Regions from separate parts of the Rahnella contaminans genome, predicted to be linked through region 2. Evidence: predicted binding sites of a transcription regulator. Region 2 holds the regulator's gene; the other holds the start of a gene.
What was found. The regulator LexA, encoded in region 2, represses DNA repair genes until DNA is damaged. The targets are predictions, from matches to a motif close to TNCTGTATGTACATACAGNA.
Positions count from the first base shown of each region.

Region 1: dinB (DNA polymerase IV) is a predicted target of LexA. The motif match lies at 3,898-3,917, and genes of this name have one in related genera.

Region 1 is NZ_JAADJS010000001.1:1,998,503-2,005,836, reverse strand. It holds gene fadE (acyl-CoA dehydrogenase FadE) at 1-1,310, opposite strand, end outside; gene lpcA (D-sedoheptulose 7-phosphate isomerase) at 1,579-2,160, shown strand; gene GW579_RS08885 (class II glutamine amidotransferase) at 2,187-2,954, shown strand; gene dpaA (peptidoglycan meso-diaminopimelic acid protein amidase) at 2,925-3,650, opposite strand; gene dinB (DNA polymerase IV) at 3,932-4,990, shown strand; gene pepD (beta-Ala-His dipeptidase) at 5,125-6,585, opposite strand; gene gpt (xanthine phosphoribosyltransferase) at 7,002-7,334, shown strand, end outside.
Region 2 is NZ_JAADJS010000005.1:31,430-38,763, forward strand. It holds gene plsB (glycerol-3-phosphate 1-O-acyltransferase PlsB) at 1-1,508, opposite strand, end outside; gene GW579_RS19365 (diacylglycerol kinase) at 1,636-2,004, shown strand; gene lexA (transcriptional repressor LexA) at 2,124-2,732, shown strand; gene GW579_RS19375 (CsbD family protein) at 3,122-3,331, shown strand; gene zur (zinc uptake transcriptional repressor Zur) at 3,527-4,036, opposite strand; gene GW579_RS19385 (ROK family transcriptional regulator) at 4,136-5,332, opposite strand; gene GW579_RS19390 (DUF5107 domain-containing protein) at 5,442-7,334, shown strand, end outside.

The DNA.
Region 1 (7,334 bases), on a different contig from region 2:
CCGTTGGTGATGAGTGTTGCAGCGGCGTCCATCACATAAGCGTTACCGGCAATACGCGCCAGCGGTTCTTCGATGCCTTCCATTTTACCGATAGGCAGTTTGAACTGACGGCGAATGTACGCGTAAGCGCCGGTCGCCATCGCAAGTGATTTCAGGCTGCCGGTGGAGTTAGACGGCAGGGTAATGCCGCGGCCCACGGACAGACATTCCACCAGCATACGCCAGCCCTGACCGGCCATTTTCGGGCCGCCGATGATGTAATCGATCGGAACGAAAATATCGTTACCGCGGGTCGGACCGTTCTGGAATGGCACGTTCAGCGGGAAGTGGCGGTGGCCAATTTCCACGCCCTGGGTGTCCGTAGGGATCAGCGCACAGGTAATACCCAGATCCGTTTCACTGCCGAGCAGATGGTCGGGGTCTTTCAGTTTAAACGCCAGACCGAGCACGGTGGCGATAGGTGCCAGCGTGATGTAACGCTTGTTCCAGGTCAGGCGCATACCGAGCACTTCTTTGCCCTGCCACTGGCCTTTACAGACGATACCGAAATCCGGAATTGCGCCGGCATCAGACCCGGCTTCCGGGCTGGTCAGGGCGAAACAAGGGATTTCCAGACCTTGAGCCAGACGAGGCAGATAGTGGTCTTTCTGTTCTTCGGTGCCGTAATGTTGCAGCAATTCGCCCGGACCGAGGGAGTTCGGCACGCCGACGGTGATCGCCAGAATTCCGGATACACCCGCCAGTTTCTGTAACACGCGGGCCTGAGCGTAAGCGGAGAATTCCAGACCGCCGTACTCTTTCTTAATGATCATCGCGAAGAAGCGGTGCTCTTTCAGATACGCCCACAACTCCGGCGGCAAATCAGCCAGTTCGTGCGTGATCTCAAAGTCGTTCGCCATGCGACAGGCTTCTTCAACCGGGCCGTCGATAAAGCGCTGCTCTTCTTCGGTCAGGTGTTGTTCAGGGTAATCCTGCAATTTTCTCCAGTCCGGCTTACCGCCGAACAGATCGCCTTCCCACCAGGTCGTACCGGCTTCAATCGCTTCTTTTTCGGTACGCGACATGGCGGGCATCACTTTACGGAAGGTGCGAAGTGCTGGCGCGGAGAACAATGCGCGGCGCAGTGCGGGCACATTGAACGGCAGCAGAATAATCGCCAGTGGCAGTAACAGCCACAACGTCCAAAGATGAATGGCGCCCATGGCAGCGGTAAATGCCAGTAAAATCAGGCTGCTAAAGGCAAGATTGACCTTGTGATAGAACAACGCACCAAGGATCACGACAAATGCAACAATGCTAAGAACCATCATAGTAAAGCTCCTGAGTAGTAGGAGGTCTGACCTGTTGTAGGGATACAATGGTTTTAGTTCATGCTCATTTCTTTATCAATGTGTTTACATACTAATTACAACACAGCTCACAAACCGGCCGCACGAAGCGTCAAAAACGGAAACTATAAGAATCATTACCGCTTCTTGGCTTCTCGCTGTTTCGGCTTTCCGTTAAACTGCTCAGCGGAAAGTTTTATTGCTATCGGCCAGCTACAGCTGGCTGCAAATGGACATAAAAGAGGCTGCTATGTACCAGGATATTATCCGTACTGAACTGAACGAAGCTGCTGCTACGCTGAATAAATTCATCGGCGATCCGGCAAATATTGAGTCTATTCAACGTGCAGCAGTGCTGCTGGCCGATTCATTCAAGGCGGGCGGGAAAGTGATTTCCTGCGGTAACGGCGGTTCACACTGTGACGCCATGCACTTTGCAGAAGAACTGACCGGCCGCTACCGTGAAAACCGTCCGGGCTACCCGGCGATTGCGATTTCTGACGTCAGCCACATCTCCTGCGTGGGCAACGATTTCGGTTACGAATATATCTTCTCCCGTTATCTGGAAGCCGTGGGTCAGAAAGGCGATGTGCTGTTGGGCATCTCCACATCCGGCAATTCCGGTAACGTGATCAAAGCGATTGAAGCCGCGCGCGCCAAAGGTATGAAAGTTATTACCCTGACCGGAAAAGACGGCGGTAAAATGGACGGTTCTGCTGACGTGGAAATTCGCGTGCCACACTTTGGCTTCGCTGACCGCGTGCAGGAAATCCACATTAAAGTGATTCATATCCTGATCTTATTAATCGAAAAAGAGATGGCGAAGGCGTAATGCCTTTGCTGTAAAGGAGGCGGAAGATGTGCGAATTGCTCGGGATGAGCGCTAACGTTCCAACTGATATTTGCTTCAGTTTCAGTGGATTAGTGCAGCGCGGTGGCGGGACAGGCCCGCATAAAGACGGCTGGGGCATTACCTTCTACGAGGGGAATGGCTGTCGTACTTTTAAAGATCCGATGCCGAGTTTTAATTCGCCTATTGCCCGCCTTGTTCAGGATTATCCGATCAAATCCTGCGCGGTGATTTCCCATATTCGTCAGGCTAACCGTGGCGAAGTGGCGCTGGAGAATACCCATCCGTTTACCCGCGAACTGTGGGGCCATAACTGGACTTACGCGCACAACGGCCAGCTTCGCGGTTATCGTCAGCTGGATACCGGTACGTTGCGTCCGGTCGGGCAAACCGACAGTGAATACGCATTTTGCTGGTTGCTGCATAAACTTACGCAGCGTTATCCGCGTCGTCCGGCCAGCTGGCCGCCGGTGTTCCGGTATATTGCGTCGCTGGCAGATGAGTTACGGCAAAAGGGCGTGTTTAATATGCTGTTGTCGGACGGGCATTTTGTGATGGCCTATTGTTCGACCAATCTGCACTGGATCACGCGGCGGGCGCCTTTCGGAAAGGCAACGTTGTTGGATCAGGATGTGGAAATTGATTTTCAGCAGCAGACGACACCGGATGATGTCGTCACCGTGATTGCCACGCAACCGCTGACGGCAAACGAAACCTGGAACAAAATTGCTCCAGGTGAATTCGCATTATTTCACCGGGGCGAACGCCAGCTGTGAAGGCAGCGGGATGTTTGACAACGGTTGCAGCACTTCATATTTCCCATTAGTCACCACAACGTTCGGTGGCTGATGGTGCTTCTCAAAGTACGCAAAGCCCGGTTGTAGCTGACGCCAGAACGTGATGTAGCTTGAGTTTTTGTGCGACTGCATGTTGGCATCGGTCATTTTGAACGGATAAATGCTGATCTGCACGTTGCGCTGGCCGAACTGGAAGGCCGCCTGCACGTAGGTGAAGATTTCATCCATATAACCGTCAGTCATCGCGTAGCAACCAATAGATTTGCAGTTGCCGTGGATCATCAGATACTTACCTGAATAACCTTGCGAGATGTCATAGGCGTTGGGGAAACCGATGTTGATGGCGCGATAAAAGCGGCTGTCTGGTTTCAGGTGGTGAATATCCACGTTGTAGAAACCTTCCGGGCTTTTAAAATCACCTTCACGACGTTTATTTCCTAAACCGCCAGAAAAATCGCAGATGCCGTAACTGCCGATCAGACGATATTCGCCGTCGAGCTGAGCATACAATTCGAGTTTACGTTCTTGTTTGAAAATCTGGATATAAACGGGAGCACCTAACAATTGTTTTTTAAGTGCCGCGTTAACCGGGACAGCATCGCTGGCCACGGCGTAATTTGCTGTAAATAAAGGCAAACTGAGGAGCATCGCAAGAAACAGCGCGATTCTGATCATTCTAAGTCCTGCTCGATAATAATTTTGATTATTTTGTCTACAGATGAACTGCCTGTAAGACCGCCACTGATTTTCTTCTTATGTACTGCCTGTCTGAAACGTTGCCATATTAATACTGATTAATTTTTTAGCAATCACCAAATATTGAATTCTCGCTTCAGGAAATGTAAATACTTTCTGATGCCATTAATGGTGATTAATTAAGCCAAATTAACCGTCATTTTCTGTGTTTGAAATCTCCTGATTCAACTGTATACTTATACAGTCATTGGGGGAGGGCTATGCGCAAAATCATTCATGTGGATATGGACTGCTTTTTCGCGGCCGTCGAGATGCGCGATGATCCTTCCCTGCGCGACATTCCTATCGCCATCGGTGGCAGCCGTGACCGGCGTGGCGTCATCAGCACCGCCAATTATCCGGCACGCAAATTCGGCGTACACAGCGCGATGCCGACCGGAATGGCGCTCAAACTTTGCCCGCACCTGAAAGTGATTCCCGGCAGAATGGAAGCGTATAAAGAAGCGTCCAACCATATTCGTGAAATCTTCGCGCGTTATACGCCATTAATCGAGCCGCTGTCACTCGACGAAGCTTATCTGGATGTTTCAGAATCGACCCAATGCAATGGCTCCGCGACGCTGATCGCCGCTGAAATCCGTCAGGCCATTTTTGAGGAAATTAATCTGACGGCCTCAGCGGGCATTGCGCCAATCAAATTTCTGGCAAAAATTGCCTCAGACCTGAATAAACCCAACGGCCAGTTTGTGATTACGCCAGACAAGGTCGAAGCTTTTTTACTGGATCTGCCGCTGAGTAAAATCCCCGGCGTTGGCAGAGTCACCGCCCAGCGATTGCAGGAGCAGGGGCTGATCACCTGTGGCGATGTGCAGCGCTATGATTTAGCGAAATTGCTCAAGCGTTTCGGGAAGTTTGGCCGCGTGCTGTGGGAGCGCTGTCAGGGCATCGACGACCGTGAGATTTCAGCCGAGCGGCTGCGGAAATCTGTCGGCGTGGAACGCACGCTGGCGGAAGATATCCACAGCTGGGAAGAGTGCGTGGCGCTGATCGAACGCTTATATCCTGAATTACAAACGCGCCTGAGCCGTGTCAGCCCGAATTTACGCATCGCGCGTCAGGGCGTGAAACTCAAATTCCATGATTTCCAGCAGACGACGCAGGAACATGTCTGGCCGGTGCTCAATAAAGAAGATTTACTGAAAGTCGCGCGTGAAGCGTGGGAACAGCGGCGCGGCGGGCGGGGAGTCAGGCTGGTGGGGTTGCATGTCACGTTGCAGGATCCGCAGATTGAGCGGCAACTTCTTCTTCCCTGGGAGTAATCCCCGTCATCCTTCAAACTGTCTCTGCGTTGGCTGCCTTCGCAAATTCCGGTCACCTACTTGTGTATGCTCCCGGGTATTTACTCAATTGCCGCCTTGATACAGCCCGAATGATTCAGGGGATTGAACGAGTATTAACCGCGTTCAGGAATCGCTTTCAGCAGAGCTGTCAGCAGTTTCCAGTACAACTCAACGCTGGCGATTTCAACCTGCTCGTCCGGCGAGTGTGGCCCGGTGATGGTTGGCCCGATGGAAACCATGTCCATGTCCGGGTACGGTTTTTTGAACAGACCGCATTCCAGACCGGCGTGGATCACCATGATATTCGGGGTTTTGCTGAACAGCGTTTCGTAGGTTTCACGCACCAGCGTCATCACCGGAGAGCTTGGTTCAGGTTTCCAGCCAGGATAGCTGCCTTTTGCCAGACTTTTCGCGCCTGCCAGTTCGCTCAGCGACTTCAGCATGCTAACGACGTATTCTTTGCCGCTGTCGATAAGGGAACGGATCAGGCTGTTGATCGCGACTTCGTCATCTTTCATGGTGACAACGCCGACGTTCAGGGAGGTTTCTACCACGCCTTTGACGTCATCGCTCATGCGGATCACGCCGTTTGGCGTCGCGTTCAGCAACGCAATGAATTTGCCCTGGCTGTCTTTGCTCAGCGCTTTCGCAGTACTTTCTGCTGCTTCCACGACAAAAGCGATTTTCTTCTCAACCGCAGACAGCTCGAACTGAATCGTTGCCAGGAATTCCTGTGCAGCGGCTTTCAGTGCGTCTGCTTTATCGGCTGCAATCGCCAGTGTGGCGATGGCTTCGCGGGGAATGGCGTTACGCAGCGTACCGCCGGTGAAATCCAGCAGGCGCAGGCCGAGGGTGTCGGCGTGTTCTGACAGGAAGCGCACCAGCAGTTTGCTGGCATTGCCCAGACCGAGGTGGATATCCGCGCCGGAGTGGCCGCCTTTCAGTCCCTTCAGGGTCAGTTTCAGCGTGGTGAAACCGGCCGGAACCGCTTCGCGGCTCAGTGGCAGAGTGGCGGTAAAATCAATCCCGCCGGCGCAACCCATGTAGATTTCGCCTTCGGTTTCAGAATCGGTGTTGATCAGAATTTCAGACTGTAACCAGTTTGGTTGCAGGCCGAATGCGCCCGCCATGCCGGTTTCCTCGGTCATGGTCAGCAGCACTTCCAGCGGCCCGTGTTCTACGCTTTCATCAGCCAGAACCGCCAGTGCAGAAGCCAGGCCAATACCGTTGTCTGCGCCCAGCGTGGTGCCGCGGGCTTTTACCCAGCCGTCTTCAATGAACGGCTGAATCGGATCTTTAGTGAAATCGTGAACAGTATCGTTGTTTTTCTGCGGCACCATATCGAGGTGAGCCTGCAGGGCAACGGCTTTGCGGTTTTCCATGCCTTTGGTGGCCGGTTTGCGCAGCAAAATGTTGCCAACTTCATCACGCTCAGCGTGGATACCCTTTTCCTGAGCCCATTCAACGATGTGTTTTGCCAGCGCTTCTTCATGATAAGAAGGGTGCGGAATTGAACAGATTTTGGCAAAAATATCCCACAACGGTTGTGGCGAAAGCTGAGACAGTTCAGACACTATAAGTCTCCTGTAACAGTCAGCTCATTCAGGCTCCATTTGCAGGGGAACTGATTGAGATGCTGTAGGTTTAAGGTTAAGTAATCCCCGCCAGACTGTGTGGCGAGTGGCCTGACAGAATATCACTTAATCTTAACCTGTGCGCGGGCGGGGGGATAAATTCCGGTTTTTTTGGGCCCCTGAGGCCAGATAATCGCTGGTTTTTGTGAGCCGGACTCACTATAATCTCGCGCAACCTTTTTCCCCGAATACACCCGTCATACTTCAAATTGCAGATGCGTTGGCCGCGTTCGCTCACCCGAATCACTGACTTATGTCAGCTCATCGGGATTCGTTCACTTGCCGCCTTCCTGCGATCCGAATTATTTAGGGTTTAAATTTTTAGAAGCCGTTAATTCACTGGCTGGGACACCTTTATGAGCGAAAAATACGTTGTAACCTGGGACATGCTGCAAATCCACGCCCGCACGATGGCTAAACGTCTGCTGCCGGCAGAACAATGGAAAGGCATTATTGCCGTCAGCCGCGGCGGTCTGGTTCCGGCAGCGTTACTGGCTCGCGAACTGTGCATCCGTCATGTGGATACCGTATGTATCTCCAGCTACGACCACGACAATCAGCGTGAAATGCAAGTGCTGAAACGCGCAGAAGGTGACGGTGAAGGTTTCATCGTAATCGACGATCTGGTCGATACCGGCGGTACTGCAAAAGCGATCCGCGAAATGTATCCGAAAGCGCATTTCATTACG
Region 2 (7,334 bases):
GGCGTCAGCCAGCTTGGACGTTGCGCTTCGATAGGATCGATTGCTTCACGCCAGGTCGGCACATTCTGGTTCAGGTACGTAGTCAGATGCAGCGGTTCACCGAAATTGACATAACCCTGGCCAAGGTTGCGCAGTTTGCGTAGACCATTGAGCATCTGGGTCAGGCTTTCTTTTTCTTTGGTCGCACCGCGCAATTCTTTCGCGTAGGTCCCCACTTCCATCACGTGCTCATAACCGATGTAAATCGGCACTAACGTAATCGGACGTGAACCGCCGCGCAGCATGGCCTGAATGGTCATCGCCAGCGTACCGGTTTTGGGTTCCAGCAGGCGTCCGGTGCGTGAACGACCACCTTCGACAAAGTATTCGACCGAATAACCACGGCTGAACAACTCGCCCAGATATTCACGGAAAACGGTGGAGTAGAGTTTGTTGCCTTTAAAGGTACGACGAATGAAGAACGCGCCCAGACGGCGGAAAATCGGACCGGCTGGCCAGAAATTCAGGTTGATACCGGCAGCGATATGCGGCGGCACCAGCCCCTGGTGATAGAGCACGTAAGACAACAGCAGGTAGTCCATATGACTGCGGTGGCAGGGCACATACACAATTTCCTGACCATCCAGCGCCAGCTGACGGACACGCTCAGCATTGTTGACGTTGATACCTTTATATAAGCGGTTCCACGTCCAGCTCAGCACACGGTCCGACAGACGCACGGCCTCATAAGAGAAATTCGCCGCGATTTCTTCCATCAGCGCGATAGCATTCTGCTGGGCTTTTTCATGGGAAATTTTCTTGCTGCGGGCTTCGTCTTCAATCGCTTTTTCGATGGCCTTGGAAGCCAGCAGCTTATTGAATAAATCCTGACGAGCTGGAAGGCGCGGGCCGACTGCCGCCAGACGCTGGCGGGAGAAATGCATGCGCGCCACGCGTGCCAGTTTCTGAGCGATAGTTTTGTCTGTACCGTGTTCCGTCGCCATATAGCGCAGGGAAACGGTATTAGAGAAACGAACAAAACTGTCACGTCCGAGCCACAGCACGGCGAAGAATTTCTGGATGCCATTCAGCACGCGCAGATGCGGCGTATCATCCTGACCTTCCCGGCCTGGCGCACGACCAAACATCACGGAAACTGGCAGCATCTGAATGTCTAAATCCGGATTGTTGCGATGCAAATCCAGATAGTCGTGGAACAGCTTTACGGATTCCTGCTTCGGCGTGTAATACGAGAATACGCGCGGGCCTTCAGCAATGAAAACATGGCTTGGCAGCAGGGTTCCGTCGATTTCCAGCGGAATAAGAGGGTCGGGCAGATTCTCGGCCAGACATTGCGCACGCAACGTCAGCAAGTCTGCTTTGGAGTTATAAGGCAATACGTACAAAATCGGGCGCGTCGGGTCTAAATGCAACTCGGTAACCGGATCTGAAGGTATGACCTTGCTCTTTACCAGCAATGAGAGTGGTAAATTCAATAATGTGTAATAAAGTCTACGCCAACCTGACATAAAAACGTGAAGCCTCTTGTTAGCAATTTCGCCGCAAGGATACCAGAAAGCTCAGATGAGATCTGTGGTGATGCGATACCATATAACAGCTAAAATGCTGCAAACACTCTAAGGATCAGTACCCGAAATGGCGAACCAAGTCACCGGATTTACCCGAATTTATAAAGCAGCCGGATATTCCTGGAAAGGATTGAAAGCCGCATGGCAAAATGAAGCGGCTTTTCGCCAGGAAGCCAGCGTCGCTATCCCGCTAATTTTGTTATCTTTCTGGCTGGATGTCAGCAGTATAGAACGTATCCTGCTGATTGGCTCCGTCGTGCTGGTGTGTGTGACTGAACTGCTTAACAGCGCCATTGAATCCGCGATTGACCGCATCGGGCCTGAGTTTCACGTCCTGTCTGGACGTGCGAAAGATATTGGCTCCGCCGCCGTACTTCTGACCATCATATTGGCGATTTTTGTCTGGGTCAGCATCTTTTGGCCGCGATGGTTCTGATCTGGAACCTGTATTCCAGGAATTATCGTTATGCCCTGTTTTTATTCAATCTTAGGTTTTCATTGCCCGTTTAGCTGTATATACTCACAGCAAGACTGTATAAACAACCAGGGGGCGGAATGAAAGCTTTAACGACCAGACAACAAGAGGTCTACGACCTTATTCGCGATCATATCTCCACCACCGGTATGCCACCGACCCGCGCAGAGATTGCATCCCGTCTGGGGTTCCGTTCCCCGAACGCGGCGGAAGAACACCTGAAAGCGCTGGCGCGTAAAGGCGTTATCGAGATCGTTTCCGGTGCTTCGCGCGGTATTCGTCTGCTGATGGAAGAAGAAGAAGGTTTACCGCTGATTGGCCGCGTTGCCGCCGGTGAACCGCTGCTGGCTCAGCAGCACATCGAAGGACATTACCAGGTCGATCCGGCCATGTTTAAACCGAGTGCGGATTTCCTGCTGCGCGTCAGCGGGATGTCGATGCGTGATATCGGTATTCTGGATGGTGACCTGCTGGCAGTACACAAAACGCAGGACGTCCGTAACGGGCAGGTTGTCGTTGCGCGTATTGATGATGAAGTCACGGTCAAACGCCTGAAGAAACAGGGCAGTGTTGTTCAGCTGTTGCCTGAAAACAGCGAATTCCAGCCGATTGTGGTTGATTTGCGTGAACAGAATTTCAGCATTGAAGGTCTGGCGGTTGGCGTTATCCGCAACGGCGACTGGATCTAATCTGCGCTTAAGTTCTACGTTGCAGGTGCATTGGCCGCCTCTGACGCGCCTGTAAATATCAGTATCTCATCGCCCCGTTTTGGGGCGATATTGTTTGAAGCTGCTAATAAACTTTCCCGATAAAATCCTTTTTCTCACGTGTTATCCGCTGTGTTACCTGTTTAGAGCAAATACCGGATTTGCACTCTCTGTGCTCTGAATTACCGGCCTTTTTCAGTCAGACAGATTCCAATTCCACGTTATATCCTGCTTTGGATTAATCCTAATAGTGGTTTTTATCCCTGTTTTGGGAAGACGAATCCGCATTCTCTACTAAGCTTTGAAGTGTTAAGGACGGGCTGCCAGCAAACGTGCAGCTCCACAACCCAAGGTAACAGGAGATATTTATCATGAATAAGGACCAAGCCGACGGTAACTGGAAGCAGTTCAAAGGGAAAGTGAAAGAACAGTGGGGTAAGCTGACTGATGACGACCTGACAGTCGTTGAAGGTAAACGTGATCAGCTGGTAGGTAAGATTCAGGAGCGATATGGCTATCAGAAGGATCAGGCCGAGAAAGAGCTCAAGGATTGGGAATCGAAAAACAAATATCACTGGTAACACGCGACTCCCCCTCGCGTATCAGTGACGTATCCTGAGTTATTGCTGCTCCTACCCGGAACACTTTCAGGATACGGGTACAAGGATGTACCCAACCTTCAACATCTTCCTTCTACACCTTAAATTATCCGTTCAGCTGCGTTAAAACCCTTCCGCTTTACGCCTTTTGAAATTCCATCAAAAACACCTGATTTCTCAGCGTTTTTTTACCACAATACTGTGGTCGTGTTCGCAATGATCGTGGCTGTCGCAGGTTTCAACAACTTTGCATTCGGCACATAAGCCATGTGCTTCAACGACCGAATGACGCAACTCAAAACCAGATTCAAGCGCCAGTTTCGCCAGACGTTCTTCAATGCCGTCTGTGGTTTTTTCCGTGACCAGCCCGCAGCGGTCACAGATAAACAGCGCTGAAGTGTGGCTCGGCTCTTCGAAATGATGGCAAAGCACATAGCTGTTAGCCGATTCAACCCGATGAATAAACCCTTGTTCCAGCAGAAAATCCAGCGCCCGGTAAACCGTTGGCGGTTTGGCCTGTGGTTCGCTGACGCGCAGCAGATCCAGCAAGTCATAGGCGCTGATCGCACCGGGTTGTTGCGCCATCAGTCGCAAAACTTCCAGCCGCTGCGGTGTAAGACGAACATTGCGCTGCTGGCAAAGTTCTTCAGCTTGTGAAAGTAATTTTTCCGGATTATTCAGGGTCATAGCAACATTCTCTGAGCGCAGATTGGGATAAATAGGCCACATCATGCAGCCATTCTTAATTTTATCATGCTTCAGCCAGATCGACGAATTATGCGCCGCTCAGCCCGCCATACCTTCCAGCGCTTTTTCCACATACAGGTAACCAATACCCATAATTTGCTGCTCGCGGCTTAGCGTGCCGGGCGCAATGTGTGTCGCCTGCGTTTTGACATGATCGGTTCTGTCAAACGGGTTCAGCCCGCTCTGTGCGCGGACGGCGTTCAGCCAGACGTCGCCGAATCCGCAACTGCGACCGTACAGATAAATACGGTTAATGTTCAAAATATTGAGGAAATTATACAGGCTCAGTCCCAGCGCCCGCGCACCCTCCATCACCTGCGCGCAAAGTGCCGCGTCGCCCTGATGAAACCGGTCAATCAGCTCCTGCGTGCCCGGTGTGCGTGGTGGCTGCAAAGGATTCTCTGCCACGATAAGCTGCCGGGCTTTTTTCTTCAGCGCCGACAGCGAAGCCAGCGTTTCCAGGCAACCGTAGCGACCACAGGCGCAGCGGCTGCCCTGCGGATCGACAATCGTGTGCCCGAGTTGCCCGCTGCCAAAAAGGCTGCCGCGATAAATCTGCTGATTGATCACGAAAGAAGATCCGATGCCGTAATCGACGTTGATCACGCAAAAATCATGCTGGTCGTTCGCGTGCTGCCACTTCTCGGCCAGCGCCAGCATGATGCAGTCGTTATCCATCAGGATTTCGGTTTGCAACTTCTCTTCGAGCAAATATTTAATCTCGATTTCGCCGGTCCACGGTGCCTGCGGCATGCGCTGAGACACGCCAGTAGTCGGATTCACCTGCCCGTGGATCGCCAGTGCCAGCCGGATTTTAAGGCCGGGGAATTTCTTCCGATACTGATGAAAACAGGCTTCGATCTGCGCCAGCATCGCTTCCGGCGTTTTGACCGCAATATCCGTCAGCTGGTAGCCGCTCAGCGGCAAAATCAGCCGGTTCACCAGAATGCTCTCGATGCGATAAGGCGTGATGTTCATGCACAAGATCGTGCTGTCATCCGTGGCGACCTGATAACTTCCTCCGCCAAGCCCGCGGGAATGCAAATTCACCGGATTATGGGTGATCAGTCCGTCGTTTTGCAGATCATCAAGGATCTTGCTGATAGCCGGGATCGACAGATGTGAAAGCCGCGACAGCGTTGATTTACTGGTATTTTTCTCCCGGTAAAGCAACGTCATCAGCACCTGCTTATTAAACTGACGTACCCGCAGATTGTTCAATCCTTCCATCGGCATTTACTAAACCCCGTTTACTGAATTGCGTGACCGTAGCGGATCCGCGTCTTTTGTACGTTGCGTAGACTCTCGAAATTGATATTTCGGTATGACGTATTGAGGACAAATCATGAGCGGAACAGTAAAAGTCTGGCAGGAAGCGGTGGATTTACCGACCTGGTTAACAGGGAAACAGGACACGCACCCGATGTTTCTGGCGCACCGGGTGTATCAGGGCTCGTCCGGCGCGGTCTATCCGTACGGCGTGACCGATACGCTGACCGGTGAGAAAGTCATGAAAACCTATCAGGCGCTGTATCTGGAAAATGATTATATCAAAATCATGTTGTTACCCGAGCTTGGCGGGCGTGTACATCGCGCCTGGGACAAAGTAAAACAGCGTGATTTTGTCTATTACAACGAAGTCGTGAAACCGGCACTGGTCGGCTTGCTCGGGCCGTGGATTTCCGGCGGCATTGAATTTAACTGGCCGCAACATCACCGCCCGACCACTTTTATGCCTATAGACTTCACGATTGCCGAGCAGGAAAACGGCGCGAAAACGGTCTGGATGGGCGAGGTTGAGCCGATGCGCGGTTTGCAGGTGATGACCGGTTTCACGGTGTATCCGGACAAAGCGTTGCTGGAAATCAGCGCGAAAATTTACAACGGCAATCCAACGCCGCGCCATTTCCTGTGGTGGGCGAACCCCGCGGTCACCGGCGGCGACGGTCATCAGAGCGTATTCCCGCCGGACGTCACCGCGGTTTTCGATCACGGCAAACGCGACGTCTCGTCATTCCCGATAGCCACCGGCACTTACTATAAAGTGGATTACTCGGCAGGCACCGATATCTCGCGCTACAAAAACATCCCGGTGCCGACTTCATACATGGCGGATAAATCTGACTACGACTTTGTCGGCGCGTATGACCACGATCAGCAGGGCGGATTACTGCACATCGCCGACCATCATGTTTCGCCGGGCAAAAAACAGTGGACGTGGGGGAACTGCGATTTTGGCCGTGCGTGGGACAGAAATCTCACTGACAACAACGGGCCGTACATCGAACTGATGACCGGCGTCTTCACCGATAATCAGCCGGACTTCACCTGGCTGGATGCATATGAAGAGAAATGTTTTGTGCAAAACTTCCTGCCTTACAGCGGGTTAGGTACGGTGCAGAATGCTTCTGAGCAGGCAGTAGTTAAGCTTGAACGTCACGGAGATACACTCAAGTGGGGCGTGTACGCCGTCAGTCCGTTGCAGGCCGCACGACTGGAAATCGCCGGTGAGAAGGACAGCGAACTTGTGTTCGAAGACGCGATAAACCTGCAACCGGGCGAAGTGATTCAGGGCGAGCTGCGCGGCGAATTTCCGGCGCGCCTGCGGTTACGTTTGCTGGATAAACAGGGTGCTGAATTGCTGACCTATCAGGAGCATCAGGCCGAAGAAATGCCGCTGCCCTCGCCGGCAACCGCGCCGTTGCCTGCGGCGGAGGTTACTTCTGCCGATGAAGCCTGGTTTATCGGCCAGCATCTTGAGCAGTATAACCACGCCAGTCAGGGCGCAGAGAACTACTACCGGCGCGGCGTGGCGCTCGATCCGCTGAATTATCGCTGCAATCTGGCGCTGGCGACGCTGGAATACAACCGGGCGAATTTTTCTCAGGCTGTCACTCTGGCGGATGCCGCACTGAGCCGTGCGCACCGGCTGAATAAGAATCCGCAATGCGGCCTGGCGAGCCTGATCCGCGCCAGTGCGCTGGCACAAACCGACGATTTTGATGCCGCGTTTGACGGTTATTACCGTGCTATATGGAGCGGTAACGCCAAACCGGGCGGGTACTTCGGGCTGGCGCAGATTGCGACCCGCCGCCAGCAGTTCACGCAGGCGCTGAATTTCTGTGAGCAGGGGCTGGCGACGCAGGCTAATCATTACGGGCTGATTGGCCTGAAAGCTTTGTTGCTGTGCCTCAGCGGGCAGGATGCGCGTCCGTTTATCGACACACATTTGCAGCAA